Regions from separate parts of the Vibrio ostreae genome, predicted to be linked through region 1. Evidence: riboswitches for the same ligand, from Rfam matches in the RefSeq annotation. Region 1 holds a riboswitch; the other holds the start of a gene.
The links. Region 1 has a riboswitch for cobalamin ahead of KNV97_RS05810 (cobaltochelatase subunit CobN). Riboswitches for the same ligand answer to the same signal wherever they lie in the genome.
Positions count from the first base shown of each region.

Region 2: another riboswitch for cobalamin. It lies ahead of KNV97_RS19460 (TonB-dependent receptor domain-containing protein); the one in region 1 lies ahead of KNV97_RS05810 (cobaltochelatase subunit CobN).

Region 1 covers NZ_CP076642.1:1,338,016-1,341,442, forward strand. Annotated here, with positions in the region: gene KNV97_RS05810 (cobaltochelatase subunit CobN) at 1-1,719, opposite strand, end outside; cobalamin riboswitch at 1,824-2,025, opposite strand; gene KNV97_RS05815 (FAD-binding oxidoreductase) at 2,367-3,427, shown strand, end outside.
Region 2 covers NZ_CP076643.1:2,891,178-2,894,604, forward strand. Annotated here, with positions in the region: gene trmA (tRNA (uridine(54)-C5)-methyltransferase TrmA) at 1-837, opposite strand, end outside; cobalamin riboswitch at 1,025-1,219, shown strand; gene KNV97_RS19460 (TonB-dependent receptor domain-containing protein) at 1,269-3,038, shown strand; partial or broken gene KNV97_RS19465 (Dph6-related ATP pyrophosphatase) at 3,188-3,370, shown strand; gene murI (glutamate racemase) at 3,418-3,427, shown strand, end outside.

The sequences.
Region 1 (3,427 bases):
TGCCTGTTGCCAGCCTTGTTCTGAGTAAGACTCCAACTCCTGCTGATAGGTATCCCGCAGTTGATTGAGCAGCGCCAGAGCGCGGGCGCGGCCCGGATGATCCACCCCTTCAATCAGATGGAACATCTCTTCAATCGTTGAGTTAAGTAGCTGACGCGCAAAGTCGGTCTGTTTGTGCTCAAGGTTAAATTTGAGCTGGGCATGCAGGCGTCCCATCGGACCGTAGATGATCTCTTGCTGAACCTCACCCGGCAGAGAAGCAAAGTAAGGCTGATACTGCTCAGCGGTCATGGATAAAATATTGCTGCTCATCGCATCCAGTGCCGCTCGGTCATTGGGTAAATTGACCCCGCGTTGCTGAATCTGGTCCAGCAGTGCTTCCTGGCTCTCTGGCAGGGTGCCGACATCGTAACCCTGGGTTTGTAACGATTGCAGGATTTGCCACAAACTGGCCGGGACATCGAGGTTATCGGCGCCGATATTGTGGCGACCTGGGGGGTGGTTATAGTAGATGATCGCGATCTTCTTATCGCGATTCTTTTTAACCTGCAACTGATGCCAGCGATGGACCCGTTGGCTGATGAGATCAATGCCATCCTGCGCGCTGCTGATCGGTTGAATCCGAATGCCGCTGATGGCGTCATCCTGAATGTCACCCGCCGTTGCCACTACGATCGGCTGGCTGACTCCCTGAATTTCCGGCATGGAAACCTGATAGTAGACTTTATCTGAGGCGAGGCCGTCGGACGAGTTAAGCCATTCCTGCTCAGTGCGGTCACGCAGCTTGAGGGCTTTGAGCACCGGTACATTCAGTTCAGATAATACCCGGGTTGCCTGCTCACGTCCTTCACCGCCACCGATAACGAAGTCTTGTAACATCACAATCGCGGCCAGCGGCGCGCTGAGCGTTTTCAGGCTTTGCACTGCTTCAAGGCTAGGCGCGCCCCAACTGGCCAGAGCGACCAGACAATGCACGTCATCGTAACGGCTGATAGTGTCACACAGATTCTGAAAGACCAGACGATCGCCCGGACGGTCAGAGCCTGAGTGATCGATAAGCGTGACCACGGCTTTGTCCGGACTCAGCTCCGGCAGCGTTTCTACATACTGACCCTGATACCACCATTGCAGGCGTGGCTGCGGTTGCGGCGGGTGAAGGGTGATGTTTCCGTCGACCTGATGACTCATCCAGCGCATCAGCTCAACGGTATTATGGACTCCGCCGGCCTGCCAGTAGGCGCGCGCGTCGAGCCAGTCGCGCTGTTTGGGATATTGCTGTTTTAAGCTCTTCAGCCAGGGTGACAGATCATCCCCCGGACGTGTGGCGGCTATTTCGGTCACTTCATCGCTATTCGCAAACGGACGCGCCCGCTCACTGTGGCTGAGCTGGATCAGACGGTGATCGCTGCTGAAAATCATCACCTGCGATGGCGAGTGGCGTTGGAGATCACTGGCGACTTCACTGACGGATGCACCAAACAGACCAATACCGACCATAGCATCGGCTTGTTTAAGGATCCGCTGTCTGTCGTCCGGGGACATTTCCAGCCATTGAGTATCTGAGCGGGCGATAATCGGGTTATCGTGCGCGGAGGAAAATTGCTGCGCTGCCTGGGCAATCGTCTCAGCATTACGCTGTGACACCAGCAGAAACAGAGTGGGGGACGCTACGGCCTGAGCCGTGAACAACCCGAAAAATAACACAAATAGAAAACGCATTGTTACCTCAAGGAGAATAAACCTTAAGGCAAAGAAAACTGACTACTGACATTATGGGCGAAGCCAATCATAAACCAGTACCAGGTCTTCCCGCCCGGTGTTGCTTGGTAAAATTTGAGCTTCAAGTATCTGACTTGTAACCAGGAACGCATTTTCAAAAGCAAAGTGACTGTTTAGAACAAGCGGCTGCTAAAAATGAATAACGCTCAATTGGCTGGCTATTTACAGTTGCGGGTACAGTGACGGAATTACACCATCTTCCTTGATGCGGATGAGAATTTTGCATCCAGCTCGAAACGCGTAGTTATAGAGAGTTCTGATTGAAAGGTCAACACGGCTTGGCTGTGTGAATGGGTTTTATCGATTAATTAATATTTTTATCATTTTATATTGTTGTTATAAAGCTATGATTTTTATTTGTTCTGAATTATCTATGGGGGCTAATTTTTTTATCCACTCAAATAAAGAGGTTTCTTTCTGCTAGGCTTTTAACTCATAAAGTGCCTGCATCATTTCGGGCGCTGTCGCGATTAAGCACGACACAGGTACGCTAACTCTAAGTCTGATAAATAGTACGCTGGACGCAGTTCGAATTAGCTTGGTTTCACTGTTGCGATGACTCATGGAAAACATGAGAGGTAAATCGTATGAAAAACTTACAAAACTCAGAAATTGAGGCTTTTAAAAATCAATTTGGTGGTGAAGTTATTTTGCCGACCGATCCCGCCTTTGAAGAAGTTCGTCAAATCTGGAATGCCATGATTGACCGTAAACCCGGTATCATCGCACGCTGCACATGTGCGGACGATGTGGTGTTGGCGGTTAATCTGGCCCGCGAGCACCAACTGTTATTGTCCGTGCGCGGTGGCGGCCACAATATTGCGGGTAATGCTGTGTGCGATGAAGGTCTGATGATTGATCTGTCGCTATTGAATCAGGTCGAAGTTGATCCCGATAAGCGTCTGGCGAGAGTCGGTCCGGGCTGCACCCTGGCTGATGTGGACGGGGCGACCCAGAAGCATGGGCTGGCAATGCCGGTCGGCATCAATTCCACTACCGGGATTGCCGGTTTAACCCTGGGTGGTGGATTCGGTTGGCTGAGCCGCAAGTATGGCATGACCATCGATAGTCTGGTCAGTGCTCACGTCGTCACTGCGGACGGGCGTCAGATCCTCGCCAGCGAAACAGAAAACAGCGACCTGTTTTGGGGGCTGCGCGGCGGCGGCGGTAACTTTGGCATCGTGACCCAGTTTGAGTTCAAACTGCATCCGGTGGGGCCAAATGTATTGAGCGGCTTGATGGTATTCCCTTTTGCGCAGGCCAAATCGATTCTGACGCAGTTTGCCCGCTTTACCCAAACCGCGCCGGATGAACTGAGCGTGTGGATGGTGGCCCGTAAAGCACCGCCACTGCCGTTTTTATCCGAAGACGTGCATGGTAAGGAAATCATTGCTCTGGCGATGTGCTACGTCGGCGATCCGGCGGAAGGCGAAAAACTGATTGCGCCATTACGTCAGTTTGGTGATGTGCATGGTGAACATATTGGCGTGCAGCCATTCTGTGACTGGCAACAGGCGTTTGATCCCTTGCTGACGCCGGGGGCTCGCAATTATTGGAAATCACATAACTTTACTGAGCTAAGTGAAGGTGCGATTGATTGCGCGATTGAGTATGCGGCCAGCCTGCCATCGCCGCAGTGCGAAATTTT
Region 2 (3,427 bases), on a different replicon from region 1:
CTCACGTTTGCCTTCCATCGCCTGGGTAAAGTCTTCCGCCGACATGCGAATGATCTGCACGTTGTCGATGTGGTTGGCGGCAATGTTGTATTGTGCCGATTCAACAGACGGCTTGGCCAGCTCGGTTGCCAGAACACGCTCGAAGTTCTGCGCCAGAGCCAGGGAGAAGTTACCGTTACCACAGTACAGCTCCAGCAGATCACCCTGACTGTCCTGAGTACAGTCGACCGCCCATTCCAGCATTTTTTCTGCCACTTTACCGTTAGGCTGGGTAAAGCTGTTCTCTACCTGCTGATAAATGTATGGCTGGCCGTTGACGTGCAGTTTCTCCACCACATAGTCACGGTCCATCACGATTTTCATCTTACGCGCACGGCCAATCAGGTTAAGATTAAAGCCTTCATCATTCAGGCGCTGTTTCAGCTTGTCAGCCGCTGCTTTCCACTCTTCATCCAACTGACGGTGGTAAAGCAGTGAGACCAGTACTTCGCCGCTCAGGGTTGAGAGGAAATCCACCTGGAACAGTTTACGGCGCAGGGTGTCATTGTCTTTCATCGCATCAATCAGTAACGGCATCAAATCGTTAATCAGACGACTGGCGGCCGGGAACTGGTCAACGCGGTATTTTTCGCGCGTTTCCTGGTTGAACATGATGTAGTACATGTCGTCGCCTTCGTGCCAGACGCGGAATTCTGCACGCATACGGTAATACTGCTGCGGAGACTCGAACACTTCCAATTCCGGCACTTGGTAAGCCTGGAACATATCGGTCAGGCGCGAGACCTTTTCTTCCAGCTGTGCTTGGTATTGGTTCGGGTTTACATCAAGAGTCGCCATGGTTTTACCTTTTTGTGGTGCAGTGAAATAGAAAGTACTTTCAATAAAAGAGCGCAGATTTTATTCAATCCCGCGCGCTTGTCCAGTCTTGTCCCCGATTCGTTGTGTTTTGCTCTCATCACAACATCGGAATGGTTAAAAATATAGTTGAAGATAATCTCAGCTAGACAATTCATTGATGGGTGCATACTATCACGCCCAAGCTGGTGTTTTTAGCAACCTAGACGTCTAAAAACTGAAAAGGGAATCTGGTGCGAATCCAGAACTGACGCGCAGCGGTAAGAGAGAACGAAAACTCAAAGGACACTGCATAAGTGGGAAGTCGAGTAAGTAGGTGACAGTGCTCTCAAGTCCGAAGACCTGCCAGCAACTGAGCGAAGTAGTGGAATCCAGTGATGCTCAGTCGGTTTAACGCGATTTAGGACAATATAATGAATAAATCCCTTCTGGCGATGGCAGTTGCATCGCTGCTTCCTTACGCCCCTGTGTCTTTGGCGCAGGACACTGCTGCAGATGAAACTGTCGTCGTGACGGCGAACCGTTTTGCACAGACTCTGCAATCAACCACCTCACCAATTGAAGTGGTGACTCGTCAGGATATCGAACGCATTCAGGCCAACAATGTGTTGGAAGTGTTGCGAACCCTGCCTGGTGTTCAGGTTGCAGCCAACGGTGGCTATGGTCAGACACAAAGTTTGTTTGTACGCGGTACAAACTCCAGTCATGTTCTGGTTTTGATTGATGGCGTGCGTTTTGGTAGTGCGACTACAGGTACCGCTTCAATCTCAGCGATTCCATTAGTGGGTGTTGAACGTATTGAGTTTTTGCGTGGCAGCCGAGCTGCACTGTATGGCTCAGATGCGATTGGTGGTGTGATTAATATTATTACCGCCACTCAGGGCTCTGAACATCAAATCTCAGCCACAGCTGGCAGCGACAACTATTATTCAGGTCAACTGTTGACTTCTGGACAGGTAACGGACGATCTGCATATGTCATTGGGTTTATCAGGCGTTGATACTGACGGCTATTCAGTGCAAACCAGTGATCCTGATGATGATGGTTATCGCGCGAAAAGTGTTACTGCTAACGCCAACTACACCATTAACAATAACTGGGATGTCGGCTTATTGGTGATGGCGGAAGAGGGCGATGTAGAATTTGACGGCTATTATGTGCGTGGTGATGAGACCTTGTACAACATTGTGACACGTCTTAACTACCATGATGAGATATTGCAATCCCGACTGACCGCGAGCACTAATCAGGATAAGTCAAATAGCTTTACTGCTGCCTCAGATAAAAGCCTGTACCAGACCGATCGTCACGAATTCTCTTTTGATAACCAATATGCTTTGAGCAACGCGCTATCTGTCGGAGTAGGGATTAACTGGTTTAAAGATGATGTTTCTCAATCGACGGTAGGTTATGACGAAAGCTCACGTACCAACTTGGGTGTCTACCTATCATCTTTGTATCAGGCTGAACAATACAATGTTGAAGCCGCTGTGCGCAGTGACGACAACCAGCGTTATGGTCAGAATACTACCTGGCAACTGGGTGCTGGTTATAAAATCAACGACGTGTATCGGGTGACGGCAAACGCGGGGACGGCTTTTAAAGCGCCGACATTTAACCAACTTTATTACCCAGGTTATGGCAATCCAGATATTAAACCTGAAAAATCAAAGAACTATGAAGTGGGTATGACGGCCCAATACGAGTTCGCAGATTTTCGCTTCAATATATACCGTAATGAACTGACTGATATGATTGGTTCATCACCGTTGCAGAACTATGGTGAAGTGACGATTAATGGTCTTGAAGTCGGAGCGTCGTTTGAAACTGGCCCGTTACAGCACAAACTTTCGTATGATTTAACTGATGCGGAAGATAAAGAAACAGGTAACGAGTTGGCCCGTCGTGCCAAGCACAGCGCTAAGTGGAATCTGTTTTATGAGTTAGACCAGTGGTCATTCAATATGGATTACCTATTCCAAGGTAAACGTTTTGATGATTCCTCAAACGAAGATAAGCTAGCTGCTTACTCGCTAGTCGATATCTCTACCGCTTATCGATTCACGAATGGTGTTACTCTTTCCGGAAAAGTGGGTAACTTATTCGATAAAGAGTATGAGACCGCGGCCGGTTATCTGACTCCAGAGCGTAAATACTACGCGACTGTCGCGTACCAGTTCTAACCAAGTGAAGCCGCCTTCGGGCGGTTTTTGCTTTCTTGGGGATGTTCAAAATGCGGGAGCCATCATGAAAAATGTCGTGCTGAGTTGGTCAGCGGTAAAGATTACACCTTAACTCTGCTCAGATTACAGGAGAGTGCCGAACCTGAGCTATTGCCCCTTGTGGTGAGAACGGTGAATTTCATATCCTCGTGACCTGGGCTCCGGTCTTTCGCGGCCGGATTGAGCTCACGCTCACTTCTGTGCTGTGTGGTGAGCGTTTTTGTCATCAGCGTTATCTGGCGCGCATTTACCTGGATGGGCAGGAGTTGCCTAATCCGGAAGAGGGAGTATGATCAGGGCGTTTATTATCTTCCTAATGATGTGACCATCAGGGTACCACGTGTCTGATC